2 regions of the Ruminococcus hominis genome follow, and region 2 is predicted to be linked to the other one. Evidence: predicted binding sites of a transcription regulator. Region 2 holds the regulator's gene; the other holds the start of a gene.
The links. The regulator HrcA, encoded in region 2, represses chaperone genes, less so after heat shock. The targets are predictions, from matches to a motif close to TGTTAGCACTCNNNNNNNNNGAGTGCTAACA.
Positions count from the first base shown of each region.

Region 1: clpB (ATP-dependent chaperone ClpB) is a predicted target of HrcA. The motif match lies at 6,824-6,854, and genes of this name have one in related genera.

Region 1 is NZ_JACOPE010000001.1:994,714-1,005,361, forward strand. It holds gene H8S40_RS04350 (putative bifunctional diguanylate cyclase/phosphodiesterase) at 1-873, opposite strand, end outside; gene H8S40_RS04355 (calcium/sodium antiporter) at 1,311-2,279, shown strand; partial or broken gene H8S40_RS16520 (ABC transporter ATP-binding protein) at 2,363-3,364, shown strand; gene H8S40_RS04365 (ABC transporter permease) at 3,942-4,778, shown strand; gene H8S40_RS04370 (extracellular solute-binding protein) at 4,783-6,678, shown strand; gene clpB (ATP-dependent chaperone ClpB) at 6,990-9,587, shown strand; gene H8S40_RS04380 (PD-(D/E)XK nuclease family transposase) at 9,944-10,648, shown strand, end outside.
Region 2 is NZ_JACOPE010000001.1:1,647,668-1,658,315, forward strand. It holds gene dnaK (molecular chaperone DnaK) at 1-975, opposite strand, end outside; gene grpE (nucleotide exchange factor GrpE) at 1,025-1,660, opposite strand; gene hrcA (heat-inducible transcriptional repressor HrcA) at 1,678-2,733, opposite strand; gene hemW (radical SAM family heme chaperone HemW) at 2,945-4,135, opposite strand; gene lepA (translation elongation factor 4) at 4,137-5,951, opposite strand; gene holA (DNA polymerase III subunit delta) at 6,021-7,001, opposite strand; gene H8S40_RS07365 (DNA internalization-related competence protein ComEC/Rec2) at 7,007-9,313, opposite strand; gene H8S40_RS07370 (GerMN domain-containing protein) at 9,316-10,245, opposite strand; gene H8S40_RS07375 (sensor histidine kinase) at 10,275-10,648, opposite strand, start outside.

The DNA.
Region 1 (10,648 bases), 650 kb from region 2:
ATAAGGCTGTAAATATTCGTTCTCAATATGCTGACATGCCAGATGGGCACGGTCACACATTCCATTTACAGAAACATGCCGGTCATGAATATGATAAATACCACATTTCGCAAAAATAAGAATATTTTTATCATGATATGTGAAGGATTGCTTTAAAAGCTTTGTCAATTGTTCATAGTCCAGATATTTACGTTCTATAAGACAGACAAAATGATCGGAAGTCAGTCTTGCAGCAGCAATTGGATGCAAGAAGCAATTCCGAAGCTCATTATGAAAATGATGGAGAAACGCATCGCCACCCTCAAATCCAAGAATCTCATTCAATGCTTTAAATTCCTTGAAGTCAATAAAAAGAAGAGAAAACTTGTCAGTGTGAGGATCATTTTTAATAATATTCGAAACGATGTGGTAAAATCCAATACGATTCAAATCGCCGGTTAAAAAATCCTGATAAGCAAGATAGCTGATATCCTGGATTGTGCTTAAAACAAGCTGTTGTTCTTTATCAAAATAAACAAAATTGTAGCGTACAATCAGCTCTTTATCATTTTTTATATGATGCAGGGTATAACTATAGTCGCCTTGTGTATCCAAAGCATGTTTGACTTTTGTCAGAGGATTATGAGAATCAAAATAATCATAATCTGCCGGGGAAATATGAAGACGCTTCATCAATTCACAAATCCGTTCGTAAGAATCAGTGGAAGTAAGAAAATCTTCACCGGACTTAGCATCAAGACGACATCTGCTGATCGTATGGTGATTAAGGTCAATTAAACCGACAAAAGAATATTCGCTTTGATACAAAAGTTCTGGAACACGCGTAGCGGCAATTTTTTTCAAATCGTTCCGGTTAGGATTGAGTGTTTTCATGATGGACATTCCCCCTATACTCTGATTTTGAGAATAAAAATGAGTTACGATTTACAGAGTAGCTGTAAAATTTATCTCAGTCGAGAAGACTCCCACCTCTTTCAGGTGGTGAGTAACAGTAAATTTGTCTCAGTGGGAGTCCAATCTCTGACTGAGATAAACGCTCCGCGAGGATGCGCAGTGATTCTGTAAAGAATGTGTCAGCTTACGCTGACCAGAATCACGCGCCAAGTCTCGCGTCTGCTCGACTTGAAGAATAATAGAACTGTTAATTTATTATAACCTAGATTTAATATAAAAGCTATAGCGAAAAACAAAGCTCATAAGAAAAATTATGCGAAAATTTATGTGAAAATAAATAGAAGTTCCTTGACAGAAAATGCATTGGATTTTATCATGAAAGATACGTGAATTACGCAGGATGAAGGAGAAAAAATATGGATTATATATTATTGATCATCGGATTTGTATTGTTAATCAAAGGGGCAGACTTTTTCGTGGACGGAAGCTCCAGCGTGGCAAAAATATTAAAGGTGCCGACAATCATCATCGGTCTTACAGTCGTAGCATTTGGAACAAGTATGCCGGAGCTCTCAGTCAGTGTGACGGCAGCACTTCGGGGAAGTAACGACCTGGCAGTCAGCAATGTGCTGGGTTCTAATATTTTTAACCTGTTGGTTGTCTTGGGATGTTGTGCATTGGTAAAACCCGTGGCGGCAAAATGGTCTTTGCTCAAAAAAGAGTTTCCATTTTCAATATTGATCACAATTATTTTACTGCTTGTAGATTCTGACTTTTCTATTATGAAAATATTGGACGGAAACCAGGGATTTGTCCTGGGAAGATGGGCAGGCTTACTGTTTTTGATTTTGTTTGTTCTTTATATATATGCAACCGTAAAATCCGCACTTCGCTCCAGAGCGGAAGCAAAAGATATGGAAGAGGAAGAGTATAAGACGATGAGCCCGCTAAAAAGCGGCATTTATATCGTAATCGGATTAATCGGAATCGTGTGGGGTGGCAATCTGGTCGTAGACAGCGCATCGAATATCGCATTGACATTTGGATGGAGCCAGACATTTATCGGGCTTACAATTGTAGCACTTGGAACATCACTTCCAGAACTGGTTACATCTGTTGTAGCAGCAAGAAAAGGAGAAAATGATCTTGCAGTAGGTAATGTTGTCGGTTCAAACATTTTCAACATTTTATTGATACTTGGAGTGTCTTCCTTTATCACACCAATCACACTCGATGTGACAGCGGTGTATGATACAATCATTTTAATTATAGCAAGTATCGTCGTGTATGTATCAGCAATCAGCAAACGCGAGATTCAAAGAAAAGAAGGAATTTTCTTTTTAGTTTGCTATTTTGCATTTTTCCTTTACGTGTTTATGAGATAGAAACAAGTGAGATATCTCATAAGGAATAGAGTTATAAAAAAGAAAAATCGTAGTCGATAGATTACAAAAGAAGGGAGAGGACAATGGAGAAGAAAAAAATTATTGAATTCCGTAACATTGTAAAAAATTTTGATGGACAGATTGTATTAAAAGGTATCAATCTGGATATTTATGAAAATGAATTTGTGACCCTGTTGGGACCAAGTGGATGCGGTAAAACCACATTGCTTCGAATTCTGGGAGGTTTCCTGGATGCAGACGAGGGAAGCGTAATGTTTGATGGAGAAGAAATCAGTCAAAAACCTCCATATGAACGTGAGTTGAATACTGTATTTCAGAAATACGCATTATTTCCACATTTAAGTGTTTATGAAAATATTGCGTTTGGTCTTAAGATAAAAAAGATGAGCAAGGATATCATTGACCAGAAGGTTATGAAGATGCTTAAACTTATCGGTCTGGAAGGGTATGAAGATAAAAATACAACCCTGCTTTCCGGAGGACAGCAGCAGAGAGTAGCGATTGCCCGTGCCCTTGTAAATGAGCCGAAGGTCTTATTATTAGACGAACCATTGGCGGCGTTGGATTTGAAGCTGCGTAAAGAGATGCAGTATGAGTTGAAACGTATCCAACAGGAAGTAGGAATCACATTTATTTTTGTAACACATGATCAGGAAGAAGCATTGACAATGTCAGACAAGATCGTTGTTATGAAAGGCGGAGAAATCCAGCAGGTAGGAACACCGGAAGAAATCTACAACGAGCCTGCAAACGTATATGTAGCCAATTTCATCGGCGAGAGCAACATCATTTCCGGAAAAATGCTCGAAGATTACAAAGTACGATTTGATGATGTAACATTTGACTGTGTAGATTTCGGATTCAGAAAAGACGAACCGGTAGATGTAGTATTGCGTCCGGAAGATATCGATATCGTTGATGTCAAAGACGGAAAACTTACCGGAGAAGTACAGAGCGTACTCTTTAAAGGAGTCCACTACGAGATTATTGTTGAGACAGTCCCGGGAACAAGTGTAACCGTAAACATGCGAGTAGTACATAACCGTGATGTGACAAGCGAAGACGGAACAGAAAAAATCAGTGCCAGCGATTTTTACGTCGATGTGGAAGATGTAGAAGCACTTGATGATAAAGACATTATCGCTTTCTCAAATGCACAGGCATGGGATCCAAAGACAGACGAGTACATTTCCATCGCAAGAATTGAATATGATTTGAGGCCGGAAGAAGGAGAATATCCAGTTACATTCTCAACACCGAAAGGAACAAGTGTACAAAGAAATATTTTTGTTGTCAACCAGCCTTTCGTTAAAAATGAGAGAGCAAATGAAGGTGTTATGGCATTTAACTTCTCAAAAACAGTAGATGAAATCATAGAATCCCAGGCATTGGATACAGATTTGAAGACATGGGCAAATGCACAAGGCTGGAAGCTGACAGACGAAGACCAGAGTGTAGACCTAAGCGTAGATTACGATTTTGAGCCGGAAGATGTAAAAGAAGGTGTATATAAGATCACATTCTCAACGACAGGTCGTGAGTTTAAGATCCATACAACAGACTATTCCGAGGAAGGTCAGGAAGTCGGACTGACATTCTTCCCGGAAGATATCCATGTTATGTCGAAGGTGGTATTCTAATATGAAGAAATTCTTACAGTTAGCAATTCCATATATCGTGTGGGCGGTGTTGATGCTCGTACTTCCAATGGCACTGATTTTCCTTTACTCTATCACAGAGCCTGGAAACAGCATTATATCCTTCTCAATAACACTGGATCAGTACATCAAATTCTTTACCGACAAAGATTTCTTACTGATTCTGTGGCGCTCACTTGCAATTGCGGTTAAGACAACCATCATCTGTCTGCTGCTTGGTTATCCGATTGCATATTACATTGCAAGAACAAAAGAAAAAACACAGAACATGTTAATCTTATGCATTACAATTCCAATGTGGATCAACATGCTTGTACGTACTTATGCGTGGATTGGTCTCTTAAGTGATGGCGGATTGATCCAGAAAATATTAAGCCTCGTAGGTCTTGGACACATAAAGCTCCTTTACACAGAAGGTGCAGTATTGCTTGGTATGGTATACAACTTCCTTCCATTTATGATTTTGCAGATTCAGACATCCCTGTGCAAGATGGATACATCCTTATTAGAAGCAAGCGCAGATTTAGGGGCAAGTCCGGCGCAGACATTTCGACGCATCACCCTGCCATTATCATTGCCGGGCGTGATCAACGGAATCACATTAGTATTTTTGCCGGCAGTAAGCTCCTTCTTCATTCCAAAGCTGTTAGGAGGAGGTCAGTACTTCCTTATTGGAAATATGATTGAAAACCAGTTTATTACAGTAGGAGAGTGGAACTTCGGAAGTGCCATCTCTATGATCATGGCAGTTATTATGATGCTGCTTATGATGGCAGTGCGTAAAACTGAAAAACGAAATGCAGGCGGAAAGGAGGCATGATTTAATGAAAAAAAATAAGCATCCATTTGGTAAGATACTTCTGATTTTGACGATCATGTTCTTCTATCTTCCAATTATATACATGATTATTTTTTCATTTAACGATGGAAAATCATTGACAAAATTTACCGGATTTTCATTGCGCTGGTATCAGCATATGATGGATTCCGGAGATATGATGAGCGCATTATCCACAACATTTAGCGTGGCAATCATCGCAACAATCATTTCAACAATTATCGGAACAATCACGGCAATCGGATTAAGCAAATCCAAAAAGATTATCAGAGATCTGATGGAGCAGGTAAACAATCTGCCGATGATGAATCCGGAAATCGTAACAGCGATTGGATTTATGCTGCTGTTCATTACATTTAAAATAGAAAAAGGCTATGTGACAATGCTTCTGGCACATATCGCATTTTGTATACCATATGTAATCTTGTCAGTCATGCCAAAAATCCGTTCACTCGACCCAAACATCGCAGATGCGGCAATGGATTTAGGGGCGACACCATGGCAGGCATTGACAAAAGCCATTGTACCGCAGATCACACCGGGAATTATCTCAGGTGCACTGATTGCATTTACCATGTCAATAGATGATTTTATTATTTCATACTTCGTGACAGGACGCGGCGTAAAAAACTTAAGTATTGTAGTTTATACGATGAGCAAACGTGTAAATCCAAGTATCAATGCGGTGTCAACACTTGTTGTTGTCATTATTACAATAGCCCTGGTGATCATTAACATTGCACCGGTCGTAGCTTCAAAACGTGCAAAAAAAGAAAATGTAGGCCGAAGAAAATTCGTATACCCGGCAACTGCAGCAGTATGTGCACTATTAGCAATTGTGTTTTTTGTAAATATATCCGGAAACAGGGCAGCATCAAAGCCATTTGAAGGTCAGACCTTGCACATTTACAACTGGGGCGAATATACAGGTGAAAATATCATCAACGACTTCCAGAAAGAGACAGGGGCAACAGTTGTTATGGAAAACTTTGATTCCAATGAACAAATGTATATCAAAGTCGCAAATGGAGAATCCTACGATATCCTTGTTCCAAGTGATTATATGATACAGAGATTGATAAGCGAAGGATATCTGCAAAAATTAGATCACTCAAAACTGGATTGCCTTGATAAGCTCAATGACGGCGTAAAAAATCTGGCATACGATCCGGGAAATGAATACTCAATACCATATTTCTGGGGAACAGTCGGAATCATTTACGACAAAACAAAGGTAGATATCGAAGATTTGAAAAAAGAAGGCTACAACATTTTCCTCGATGAAAAATATAAAGGAGATATCTATCTCTACGATTCCGAGAGAGATTCCTTCATGATGGCGTTGAAAGCATTGGGATATTCAATGAACACAACGAATGAAAAAGAAATCCAGGAGGCTTATGACTGGCTACTTCAGTGTGTGCAGACGATGGATTCGGAAATCGTTATGGATGAGATCATTGACAACATGGCACAAGGCCGAAAAGCATTAGGCTTAATCTATTCAGGAGATGCAACCTATGTCATGGCAGAAAATGAAAACATGGGTTACTATTTACCGGAAAGCGGAACAAACCTCTGGTCTGATGCGATGGTTATTCCGAAAAATGCAAAGAATCCAGAACTTGCATACGCATTTATCAACTATGCAAGCGACTATGACGGAGCTTATGATAACTCAAGCTATGTAGGTTACACTGCCGCAAATAAAGAAGTTATGGATGATCTCTCCAAAGTGGGCGGCGAATTCGAAGGAATCAATGCGTACATTCCAAGAAGTGATAATCAAAATGATGAAATATTTGAATATAATGAAGATACAAAAAAGATCATCAGTGATCTGTGGAGCAGAGTAAAAATTGCAGCAAGTAATGCGAAGTGATAAGAGGGGTGCGAAAGCACTCCTTTTTCTACGTGGCGAACGTAAGAGCTTATTATGTGGCGAACGTAAGTATTTCTTATTATATGAAGGTGGATATGAGGGCTTACGAAAGCAGATTGGTATCTGAAAAGAGACATGAAAATAAAATTAGCACTCACCTTTAAAAAGTGCTAACAAAAGTGTTGACAAACAAAAAAAGCAGTGGTATTGTTATAGAGTAAATAGAACAAGAAAGATTCGTGGTAGCTTTTAGAACGCTTTTAAAAACTACCATTTAGCAACCATTTTTTATAAAAAAGGGGGTTTGTATTATGAACATTAATAAATTTACACAGAATTCATTGCAGGCAGTTCAGTCTTGTGAGAAGGTTGCCTATGATTATGGCAATCAGGAGATCGCACAGGAACATTTACTCTATGCACTGCTCACACAGGATGACAGCCTGATTTTAAAATTATTAGAGAAGATGAACATTCAGGGCACATTGTTTATCAATCGTGTAGAAGAAGCAATCAATAAAAGACCAAAGGTGCAAGGTGGTCAGGTGTTTGTCGGACAGGATTTGAATAATGTATTGATCCATGCAGAAGACGAAGCCAAACAGATGGGAGACGAATACGTTTCAGTTGAGCATTTGTTCCTCGCATTGTTAAAACACGCAAGTAGAGAGATGAAAGCACTGTTTCGAGAATTCGGAATCGACCGCAATTCATTTCTCCAGGCATTGTCCAGTGTCAGAGGTAATCAGAAAGTGACAAGTGATAATCCGGAGGCAACCTACGATGCACTTGCAAAATATGGCACCGACTTGGTTGAGCGTGCAAGAGAGCAGAAGTTAGATCCGGTTATCGGACGAGATGCTGAGATTCGTAATGTAATCCGAATCCTTTCACGTAAGACAAAGAACAATCCGGTTCTGATCGGTGAACCTGGTGTCGGTAAAACGGCAGCAGTAGAAGGCCTTGCACAGCGAATTGTAAGAGGAGATGTGCCGGAAGGACTGAAAGATAAGATTATTTTCGCACTGGATATGGGGGCACTCGTAGCAGGAGCAAAGTATCGTGGTGAATTCGAAGAACGTCTGAAAGCCGTATTGGAAGAAGTAAAGAACAGCGAAGGCAAGATCATTCTCTTCATCGATGAGCTGCATACAATTGTTGGAGCTGGTAAGACAGAAGGCTCTATGGATGCCGGAAATATGCTCAAGCCAATGCTTGCACGAGGCGAGTTACATTGTATCGGCGCTACAACTCTGGACGAATATAGAAAATACATCGAGAAAGATGCAGCACTTGAGAGACGTTTCCAGCCAGTTTTAGTAGATGAACCAAGCGTAGAAGATGCCATTTCCATCCTTCGTGGACTGAAAGAGCGTTATGAAGTATACCATGGCGTTAAAATCACAGACGGAGCACTTGTGGCAGCGGCAACATTGTCCAACCGATATATATCAGACCGTTTCCTTCCGGATAAAGCAATCGACCTTGTCGATGAAGCATGTGCATTAATCAAGACAGAATTAGATTCCATGCCGGCTGAGATGGATGAACTGCGAAGAAAGATCATGCAGCTTGAGATCGAAGAAGCAGCACTTAAAAAAGAAGAAGACAGATTAAGTAAAGAAAGACTGGAACATTTACAGCAAGAACTTGCAGAACTCAGAGAACAATATTCAAAACAGAAAGCACAGTGGGATAATGAAAAACATTCCGTAGAACGTGTCCAGAAAATCCGTGAAGAGATCGAACAGATTAATAACGATATCCAAAAAGCACAGCGCTCATACGATCTGGAAAAAGCAGCCGAGCTGCAGTATGGAAAACTTCCACAGCTTCAAAAACAATTAGAAGAAGAGGAAGCACATATCAAAGAGAAAGACTTACGTCTGGTACATGAAAGTGTTACAGATAATGAAATTGCCAGAATCATTTCCAGATGGACAGGAATTCCGGTAGCAAAACTCAACGAGAGCGAGCGTAGCAAGACCCTTCATCTCGACGAAGAACTGCATAAACGTGTTATTGGACAAGATGAAGGTGTAACAAAAGTTACAGAAGCTATCATCCGTTCCAAAGCAGGAATCAAAGATCCATCCAAACCAATCGGTTCATTCCTATTCTTAGGACCAACCGGTGTAGGTAAGACAGAACTTGCGAAAGCTCTCGCAGAAAGCCTATTTGATGATGAAAATAACATGGTTCGTATCGATATGAGTGAATACATGGAGAAATATTCCGTGAGCCGTCTTATTGGAGCACCTCCGGGATATGTCGGATATGATGAGGGCGGTCAGTTGACAGAGGCAGTGCGCAGAAAACCATACTCAGTTGTACTGTTCGATGAGATTGAAAAAGCACATCCAGATGTATTCAACGTACTTTTGCAAGTACTGGATGATGGCCGTATTACAGATTCACAAGGCCGTACAGTAGACTTTAAAAATACAATCTTGATTATGACATCCAATATTGGATCATCCTACTTGCTGGATGGAATTCAGGATAACGGCGAAATCAAACCAGAAAATCAAGAAATGGTAATGCAAGATTTAAGAGCACATTTCAGACCAGAGTTTCTGAATCGTCTCGATGAGATTATCATGTTCAAACCATTGACAAAAGAAAACATCGGCTCAATTGTAGATTTAATGATCGCAGATGTAAACAAGAGACTGGAAGATAAAGAAATCTCCATCGAATTGACACCAGAAGCAAAAAGCTTCGTTATAGATGGCGGTTACGATCCAACTTACGGTGCAAGACCACTCAAACGATATCTGCAGAAACACGTTGATACATTAGCTGCAAAACTGATCCTCGAAGGAAATGTCGGAACAGGCGATGTGATCTTATTACAGGTTGAAGATGGCAAACTTGTAGCGAAGATAAAAGGTCGAAGTGATATTTAATAAAGAGAATAAGTAATATTAGATGGCAGACTGTGCGAGCAGTCTGCCATTGTTTCGTAGAAAAGGAGCCGGTTGGGGACGGGGTTTTCTGGCTCTTTTCGGAGCCGGTTAGAAGGTTAGGATTCTACTACTTGACTCAACAGAATATCCCAGTTTTGCAGATACCACAACATCAAAAAATAACACAGAAGTTATCTTTACAACACTCCAAACTCATGCTATGATAACCATATCTTCGGAGAACTTCTTTTCTCCGAATACATCTATAGCCGTAAGGCTCTCATCTCGGGTTTCAATTTCAGAAACAAAATCCGATATGAAAAACAACAAAATATTAAAAATGGAGGAAAATGCCTATGACAAACAAACTGCAACAGTATTTCCCTATGATTCGGACGAAAGAACAACTAATGACCGAGATAGAGGAAAAACCAAAACTAAAATCAATTTTCTATAGTTGGAAAGAAGAAGCAAGACAAGATTTTATCAACTTCTGTACCGGTGCACGTGGTGTAAAGATGATGTATGATTTTATAAGTAAAGAAATTCTAAATCCGGAAATATATCGTGAGCGGGTAAATGAATTTTTATCATTACTTTTAAATCAAAAAGTAAAAATATTGGAAGTGTTACCAAATGATGGGACAAGACTTGCGGATGAGTCAACTTTATTAATCATGGACATTGTCGTTGAATTAGAAGATGGAAGTATTGTAAACTTAGAAATTCAAAAAATAGGATATATGTTTCCAGGAGAACGAAGTGCCTGCTATTCAGCCGATTTGTTGTTACGACAATATAAGCGTGTAAAACAGAAAGCAGAAAAGAAACTTGATTCTCATACAAAAATGTCATATAAAGATATAAAAGATGTCTACACCATTGTTCTATTTCAGCAAAGCCCACAAGAATTAAAAAAATTCAAAGACGTATATATGCATCGCTTTAAGCAAGAATCTGATACAGGGGCAAAGATGAATCTTCTACAAAAATATCTCTTCGTAACGCTTGACAACTTCAATAAAATTAAGCACAATAATGACAAGACAATAAAACTAGAC
Region 2 (10,648 bases):
TTTTACTTCTTCCTGTACTGCTGGAATACGAGTAGATCCACCTACAAGAAGAACCTGACCTAATTCAGAAGCTGTGATTCCTGCATCGGAAAGTGCACGACGTACAGGTTCAGCTGTTTTTTCAACTAAATCACGAGTTAGTTCGTCAAATTTAGCTCTTGTAAGATTCATATCAAAATGTTTTGGACCTTCTGCTGTTGCTGTAATAAAAGGAAGGTTAATATTTGTTGTTGTAGCTGAAGAAAGCTCTTTTTTTGCCTTCTCTGCTGCTTCTCTTAATCTCTGAAGTGCCATCTTATCTGTAGATAAGTCTACCCCTTCTTTTGCTTTAAAATCAGCAAGCATATAGTCTGTAATCTTCTGGTCGAAATCATCTCCACCAAGTCTGTTATTTCCGGCTGTAGATAATACTTCAATAACTCCATCACCAATCTCGATGATAGATACATCGAATGTACCACCACCTAAATCGTATACCATGATTTTCTGCTCTTTTTCGTTATCAAGACCATAAGCAAGTGCTGCTGCTGTAGGCTCGTTGATAATACGTTTAACATCAAGTCCTGCAATTTTACCGGCATCTTTTGTAGCCTGACGCTGAGCATCGTTAAAGTAAGCAGGTACTGTGATAACAGCCTCTGTTACTTTTTCTCCAAGATATCCTTCTGCATCAGCTTTCAGTTTCTGAAGAATCATTGCAGAAATCTCCTGTGGAGAATACTTTTTGTCATCAATTGTTACTTTGTAATCTGTACCCATCTCTCGTTTGATTGAAGAGATAGTTTTGTCTGCATTTGTTACAGCCTGACGTTTTGCAGGTTCACCAACAAGACGTTCTCCTGTTTTTGTAAATGCAACAACAGAAGGTGTTGTTCTTGCTCCCTCTGTATTTGCGATAACAGTTGGCTGACCACCTTCCATTACGGCAACACAACTGTTTGTTGTACCTAAGTCAATACCAATAATTTTTCCCATGATATTTGTCCTCCTAATTTATCATTCTAAATTTACTGATTTACTACTTCTAATTTGCCACTTTTACCATGCTGTGTCTTACAACACTGTCACGATATGTGTAACCCTTCTGGAACTCTTCCACGACGATATTCTCGCCGACTTCCTCATCTTCTACGTGCATAACTGCATTGTGAAAATCAGGATTGAATTCCTGACCAACAGCCTCGATTGGTTTTACGCCTGCTTCACCGAGCGTTGTCATTAACTGTTTGTAAATTTTATCCATCCCTTCCATGAAAGGATGTGATTTTTCTTCCTCTGGCACAGCTGCCAGTCCGCGTTCAAAATTGTCCACGACTGGAAGAATTTTATCTATGATATCTTTCGCTCCTATTTCGTACATCTGTTTTTTCTCTTTATCTGTACGCTTGCGGAAGTTATCAAACTCAGCCATTTGACGAGTGAGACGATCTGTTAATTCTTCAATTTTTTCGTCTTTCTTGTCTTTCTTGTTCTTTTTACCAAATAATTTTTTCTCAGATTTTTCTGTCTCTTCTAATGCTTCATCTTCTAAAATTTCTTCTTCGGATCCATCAGCTTCAACAGCCTCTTCTGTTACCTCTTCAGATTCTTCCTCAACAGTTTGTGTGGCTTTTGCTTTTGCCTCTTCTACTGCTTCTTTTACCATATCTTCCTGACTCATTTTTTCCTCCACCAATTTTATTCTATATCCCGTTCGCTTAAATCTCTACGATTTAAAGTGTCCAGTTCATTCTTCAATGTCTGCAATGTTTTCATTACATGTTCATAATCCATACGCTTCGGACCAATAATACCGATTGTTCCACGCATTCCTTCACCTAGCTCATAAGTAGCTGTTACAACACTGCAATCTTTCATTGTCTTGACTGGAGTTTCATCGCCAATATAAACCTGTATTCCTGTATTCTCTTCATTTGAAAGAGTTTCTGTAACCAGTTCTGCAAGCTGTTGTTTTTCCTCAAAGGCACTTATTATTTCCTGTGCACTCTGTTTATCGCTTAATTCCGGATACTTAAAAATATTTGTCGCACCACATGTATAAATTTCCATATCATCTTCTACATGAATAATATCTGCAACAGCATCCAGCACATCGCTGATTACTTTACTGTGAATACCTGCCTGATCTTTTAATCTGGCGATCAGCCCAAGGTTAATTTCCTCAATAGACATGCCATTGAGGGAAGTGTTCAGAAGCATATTCAACTTTAGCATCGTCTCATTGCCTAACTCTTCATCAACTTCGATAATCTTGTTTTTGATTACATTTCCCGTCATTACAATAACTGCAACAATCTGTTCTGGATCCACCTGTGATAATTGAATGAATTTCAATGTATTCTTATGGTTGATCGGAGCAGAAATCATGGTTGCATAATTTGTATTATTTGCAAGTACTCTCGCTGCTTGTTTTAATACTTTATCAACCTTATCAGATTTTTCTAAAACAACATTTTTCAAATCTGATAATTCTTGTTCCTTATCGGCCATCAACATATCTACATATAACCGATATCCTTTATCCGAAGGAATTCTTCCGGCAGAAGTATGTGGTTGGAAAATATATCCCATATCCTCTAAATCTGCCATCTCGTTTCGAATTGTTGCTGAACTTAAATTCAAGTCGGTTGATTTCGAAAGAGTTCTTGAACCTACCGGCTCTCCGGTTTCAAGATAATTCTGGATAATTGCTTTAAGTATAATATGTTGTCTATCTGTTAATTCTATATCCATCTTCTTAAAACCTCCTCTCTCTTCGCTATTAGCACTCCACTTATTTGAGTGCTAACACCTTACAAGTAATAAGATAGCACCTTGATTTCCGTTTGTCAACACTGTTTATCATTTTTTTATAGAAATAAAAATTTATTATATATTTCTATAAAAAAGAAAAAACTCTGACATAAACAATCAAAGTTTTTCTTACTTTTATTAGTATTTGATTTTATGAAAGTAAAAATTCAGATAATACATAATTGCTGATATCCATTCCTCTGTGAGTAAGCATGAGATTATCTTCTTTACTTATTATCAATTCATCTTCTTCCAACCTTTTTATTATATTTCCATAAACTTCCCCAATTTCTTTACCAAAAAACTTGTGAAACTTATTTTTTGAAATTCCAGCTGTTTTTCTCAATCCCAAATACATAAATTCTTCCATTTGATTTTCTAATGTTAAGTATTCATGTTCTATTTCAATCGCTTGTTTTTGATTAATGGTTTGAATATATTTATCTCGATTCTTAACATGATTGAAACGGATTTGTTCTTGTATTTCTGAAGTATTTTTATTTTGAATGGAAATCAGAGAGGCTGCACCAGCACCAATTCCAAGATATTCCACTCTGTCCCAGTATCCAAGATTATGCCGACACTCTTTTCCCGGATATGCATAATTGGATATCTCGTAGCGGTGCATTCCACAACTTTCTAACATTTGAATGGTCATCTCTCCCATTGTATATTCATCATCTTCGGAAGGAAGTTTCCAGTCACCCGCATCAAATTGACCTTTACAATACCACTCATAAAAGTTCGTTCCTTCTTCTAATATCAAACTATATGCAGAAATGTGTTCAGGGTTAAGTGTTAGAATTTTTCTCAGTGTATTTTCCCAGCTTTTTAAAGTCTGTCCAGGAAGTGCTGACATCAGATCAATATTTCTATTCTTAAATCCTACTTGTTCAACAGCTTCCCATGTATTTAAAAAATCTTCGTAAGTATGAATTCTTCCCAACATTTTCAATTCTTTATTTTCTGTTGATTGCAATCCGATACTCACACGATTGATACCTGCCTGTTTATAGCTTCTTAATTTTTCAATGTTTACAGTTCCTGGATTCATCTCCATTGTAATTTCTGCAACAGGATCGATGGTAAAAATTTGATTTAGATTTTCAAAAATTAGTTTCATCTGATCTGCTGTCAAAAGAGACGGTGTTCCTCCTCCGAGGAAAACCGTCTTTACTATATATTCTTTTGCAAAATCTTTATAACGATTAATTTCTTTACATAAAGCCTGAACATAAGCATTTAATTCTTCTTTTGTTCCACTTGCAGAAAAGAAATCGCAATAATTACACTTTCTTACACAAAATGGTATATGGAGATATAATTCTAATTCTCTCTTCATATTAATCTTCATCTAATTTCAATACACTCATAAATGCTTTTTGTGGGATATCTACATTTCCGACTTGACGCATTCTCTTCTTACCTTCTTTTTGTTTTTCGAGAAGTTTTTTCTTACGTGAGATATCACCACCATAACATTTAGCAAGAACATCTTTTCGCATTGCTTTAACGGTTTCTCTGGCAATTACTTTTCCACCAATCGCTGCCTGAATCGGGATTTCAAACATTTGTCTTGGAATTTCCTGCTTCAATTTCTCACACATTTTGCGTCCACGTTCATATGCATTAGAACTATGGATAATAAATGAAAGTGCATCCACTTCTTCTTTATTAATAAGAATATCCAATTTGACAAGTTCTGAACGCTCATATCCTAACATTTCATAATCAAAAGATGCATAGCCTCTGGAACGAGATTTTAATGCATCAAAGAAATCATAAATAATTTCATTAAGTGGAAGGTGATACGTTAATACAGCTCGTTTTTCTTCAATGTATTCCATTCCCTGATATACACCGCGGCGTTCTTGACATAAATCCATAATTGCGCCTATAAATTCAGAAGTTACCATTATTTCAGCTTTTACAATTGGTTCTTCCATATAGTCGATCTCAGACGGATCCGGCAGGTTCGTTGGATTTGTGAGTTCTATTAAATCACCATTTGTCTTATGCACTTTATAGATTACACTCGGTGCTGTTGTAACCAAATCCAGATTGTACTCTCTTTCTAAACGCTCCTGGATAATTTCCAGATGAAGTAATCCCAAGAAACCACAACGGAATCCAAAACCTAACGCAATAGACGTTTCCGGTTCAAATTGTAATGCTGCATCATTTAACTGCAACTTTTCCAATGCATCTCTCAAATCAGGATATTTTGCTCCATCAGAAGGATAGAGCCCACAATATACCATTGGATTTACTTTCTTATAACCTGGCAAAGGTTCTGCACATGGATTTTGCGCATTTGTAATAGTATCTCCAACACGAGTATCTTTAACATTTTTCAAGCTGGCTGTAATATATCCAACCATTCCGGCTTCCAGTTCATCGCAAGGGATGAACTGACCTGCACCAAAATACCCGACTTCAACTACATCGGCCACAGCTCCTGTAGCCATCATCTTAATCGGAGTACCTTTTCGCACACTACCTTCTTTGATTCGGCAAAATACAATAACTCCACGATAAGAATCATATACAGAATCAAAGATCAAGGCCTGTAAAGGTGCCTTGGCATCACCTACCGGGGCTGGTATTTTCTCAACAATTGCTTCTAAAACATCCTCTACATTAAGACCTGTCTTTGCTGAAATCAAAGGTGCATCTTCAGCTTCAATTCCAATTACATCTTCTATTTCTTCTTTTACCCTCTCCGGCTCTGCACTCGGAAGATCAATTTTATTAATAACCGGCACAACATCAAGATCATGATCCAGTGCAAGATATACATTTGCCAATGTCTGTGCTTCTACTCCCTGTGCTGCATCTACAACCAAAATAGCACCATCGCAAGCTGCCAGACTTCGAGACACTTCATAGTTGAAATCCACATGCCCCGGTGTATCAATCAAATTGAAGATATATTCTTCCCCATCCTTTGCCTTGTATACTGTTCGGACGGTCTGTGCCTTGATCGTAATACCGCGTTCACGCTCCAAATCCATATTATCCAAAACCTGTGCCTGCATCTCACGATCTGTTAAAAGACCTGTTTTTTCAATAATACGATCTGCCAACGTAGATTTTCCATGATCTATATGTGCAATAATGCAAAAATTACGAATTTTACTTTGTTCTATTCCTGACACTTTTCTTCCTCCAAATTTTATTTATTTTGTAAAATATGATGTCGCAGTTATATTCTTTTATTAATACAATTATTTTGATGAATATTTTATTATAAACAACTCCACTGCCAGATTATCCGTTAACAATCCTGTTTTTACACGTTGTTCGATATCTGCACTGTATTCCATAACCATTCTTAGTTCAGATGTCTTAAAATATTTTGCCTGATCCATATATTTTCCAACTGCAAATGGATGTAACCCTGTTTTTGATGCAATTTCCTTTTTGCTATATCCTTTATTTGCCAAATGTTTTACCTGAAACAATATACGATATTGTCTGGTCATCAGAAAAAGGATTCGCATAGGGGGCTCTTTTAATGCAAGCAATTCGTAGTATAAATCCAAGGCTTTTTTTTGTTGCTTTTCAGCCACTGCATTGACCATATCAAAAATATGATTGGCAATTTGTGTAACACAGATTGCATCGACATCTTCTTTTGTAATGTCTGTTTTCTCCATAGTATAACTGAATAATTTTTCCAGTTCTTTTGTGATATTTTCCATATCTGTTCCGACTTTATTTAAAAAATAAATTATCGTCTGCTCTGTAACCTGTTTGTTTTCATTTCGAATCTTTCCTGCGACCCAACGTTTTAACGTATTTTCATCCTGAAATGGGAGTTCGACAACACGGCCTTTTGATTTTACTGCCTTAAACAGTTTACTTCTTTTATCTACCTCATCTTCGACAAAGATATAGTATGTGGTATCGGGCATTTCTTTTATATAATCTGCCAGATCTGCACCTGCACTTTTAAAAAAGCCGGTATTGTCAAATACGATTAATCTTCTTTCGGCAAAAAAAGGTAATGTTTCAGATAAATCAATCACGGATTTAACATCCACTCCTTTTCCTTCAAAATGTGCAAAATTCATCGTGTCGCCTTCTGGAAGCAATGCTTTTGTAAGGCGAGCCCGGTATTGTTTTTTTAAATATGCTTCTTCCCCATATAAGAGATATATTTGTTTAAATTGTCCTGTTTTTAAATCTTCATTTAAGCTTTTCATAACTTCTATATTATATCGGAAATACCTACTTTTTGCAAAACATTTATTCTCAAGTTTTTTCCATTTGTTTTTATATGTATTGCTCCTTGATGTTGTGTATTATAGATAGTACGTTTTTCCTTATTTAATCGTTCAAGAGTTTCTTGATGTGGATGCCCGTATCGATTCCTTACTCCTGCTGAGATTAACACAACGGAGGGAGAAGTTATTTCCAGGAACTTTTCAGGTGTAGAATTTTTCGAACCATGATGTGCAATTTTTAATATATCATACTTTCTTAAACTTCCGCTCTCGATTAATTGTGTTTCTCCTTCTCCTTCTAAATCCCCTGTAAATAGCATATCAAATTCATCAAATTTTAAATCTAAAACCATAGATGCTGCATTCCCATTTTCACCACTATAATTTTTTACCGGTCCTATACACGTTAATGTGAACGACATATTTTTTTTATATTCTACGAATTGCTGCCCCGCCGACATGATGATTACTTTAGTGTGATTTTCTTCTGCTGTCTTAGACAAATCTTTTAGTTTATCATCCCACACTTCCTTTACTGGTAATACCAGTGCTTTTATTTTTATATTCAATTTCTGGCTTTCCAACATCTCTTTGACTCCGTTTATATGATCTTCATCCCCATGCGATATGAAAATATAATCTAAACATCCAACACCTTTTGATTCCAAAAAAGGAATCAGGCGATAAAGACCTACCTGAGATACATCTGTGCTGCCTCCATCTATAAGACAGTTTGTTCCATTTGGGGTGCGGATAAAAATGCCATCCCCTTGTCCGACATCCAACATCGTGATTTCCAAATTTCCTTTTTTATGGTAGGACAGACAAACAATTCCACATAATGCAATTATACAAACTACACTTCTTATAGCAAAATATCTGCTTTTCAAACAAATTCTTTGGCTTTCTTTTTTTTCTGTTTCTATAAGATCTTTTCTACTTTTTGATTTATATTTCTGCTTTTCGGCCTGAATATCCCAATATTTCCATATAAAATAACTTATCAATAATATTATATAATATGTCAGCATTATCCATATCGAGGGCTTTCCTGTCACAATCCTGCCAAACGGAACATCTATCATAAACATACACAACTTTTCATATCCCCATAAAATAGCCTTACAAAATTGTAAAATCAAGTTACCGATTGGATAAAAAATGAATAAAAATAATATGCCTACAATCCCAACTCCAATTAAAATCGACATACAAGGAATTACAATTATATTTGTCAGCACTGACCATGTAGGAATTTCAAAATAGAAATACATTGTCATTGGAAGAAGCATTACTTGAATCGCAATTCCAGGACAGAATATTTTAGGTATGCATGAAGTTTGTTCAAAAAGCGAATTTATTAATATCATCGCTAAAACTGCACCAAATGAAAATAAAAAACCTGCATCAAACAAATATAACGGCTGCCATAAAACAATTACTACAGTAGCAATTGACAGAGAAGTTAGTAAATCGTAATCTCTTCCTAAAATTTCCGCTCCCATTCGTATAATGTACATAATGATAGCTCGAAGACTAGATACTCCGATTCCAATCATCATCGTATATAAAAGCAAAAAGAATATTCCGATTATTCCCGAAGCCGAAAAACCGAGTCCTATTTTTCTTAACACTTGATACATCCCGATTCCTATAAAAGACATATGCAAACCGGATATTGCAAGAATGTGTCCAATTCCCCCTTTTTGATATAATTGTTTTATAGTTTGATCTAAATCTTTTTTATCCCCAAGTAATATTGCTACCATACTGTTTCCAGCATCTTTTCCAAGACTATGCAATAACATATTTTTTATAGATTCTCTGATTTCAAACAGATTCTCTTTTAACAAATCAGTTTTTTGATTATTTATTTGGATTTGAGTAGACCATATTTGTGCATGAATATGTTGTTTTTGATAATAGAATTTTTGATTAAAATTTCCGGGATTCCGGTTTTCTTGAAAAAAATATATTTTCCCAGCTGCCTGAATAATATTTCCAACCATAATTGAATCAGAATCTTTTACATTCACAAGAACTCTTTCACGGTTTATTTTTACCCAGGTGCTTTTCCGATATACTTGTATATCTTTTAGATAATAAACAGAATAAGAAGTACGTTTGTCTACATCATATACGTTCCCTTTAATTATTACATTTTCATTTTCCAGATAATTTTGTTCTAAATAGGATGGTTTCAAATCTCTGGATATTTGAAACCATCCTACCAAAACAAGTTGAATTAAAAGAATCGCTATCGCTAAAAGACAGCAGGGTCTTTTGAACATTTTTATTCTTCCGCATGTTGTATTAAGTCCAAATCCTGTTGTAATGGCTGAGATAAATCAATTGTATTCATGTATAAAACATTTTTTTCACCATTCACCATAATTTGCACCTTATTTACCGCTGTTCCCTCAATCAGCGAATTTACAATGGAATAAATTGTTATTTCCGGTTTTATGTCATGAGCACTTGCCAGAAATTCTGAATCAAAATTCACATAGCAAATATTATCTTTTACTGTCACGCTTAATAGTGTACAAGTAGAAGATATTGTTGGATGCACACTCTCATCCTGAGGACCATGCATCAATTTCTCTACAATCAGTTTTTCTTTTGAAGTATTTGTACTATATTTCACCTGTACATTTTGTTTTACAAGCTTATCACCGGATTCATTTGCGAAATATAATGCGAGCTCTGTTTCTTCATATGAACTCAATGAACTTCCGTTATTTTGAACAAAATCATCTTCATTTATAATTCCAGCTGGATTTCCTTTATCATCTTTCAATTCTTCTCCATCCACTGTAACGTAAATAGCACTGATTTTAGGAATTTTTACGATAGACTGTGTCATTGATGCAAGAATTAATTTTTGCTCTACAACAGGTAATTTCAAATATGCATCATTCAAATCTATATATACGATCATATGTCTGATTTCACATTGTTGTATTTTTATTTGTTTCGGAATTGTAGTAGAATAATTAATCTCTTCAGCCGGTTTTTGTAATTCTTTTATAACATTGTTCACTTGCTCTTCCGTCGTTTTTCCTCGAAAATCATAATTGATTTTTACTAATCCGTTTCTTTCTCCGTTTACGCTGTATATGAACGAATCATCATTTTTTACTTCTGTACGTTTAGCACATCCGCACAACATACATAAAACAAACAGGAGAACTGTGATATATACCTTACTTTTTTTCAACATAAAATCCTCCCTGCCAATGGTTACATCTATCAAGTAGATACATATATAAGTGGAATTCGAACCGTAAATGTTGTACCTTCTTCTGGCTCACTGTAAACTTTGATTGACCCACGATGCATAATGACAGCATTTCTTGTAATTGCAAGACCAAGGCCTGTTCCCCCAATCTCTCTGGAATGAGACTTATCTACACGATAAAATCTTTCAAAAATATGATCTTGATCTTCTTTTGGAATTCCAATGCCTGAATCTGATACCTTTACATAAAAATATTTGTGGTCTGCATTCAATGAAACATGAACCCAGCCTTCATCGTGATTATATTTAATTGCATTTTCTACCAGATTGGATATCGCAAGTGTCATCTTCACTTCATCAATTTCTGCCGTCACTGGACGAAAAC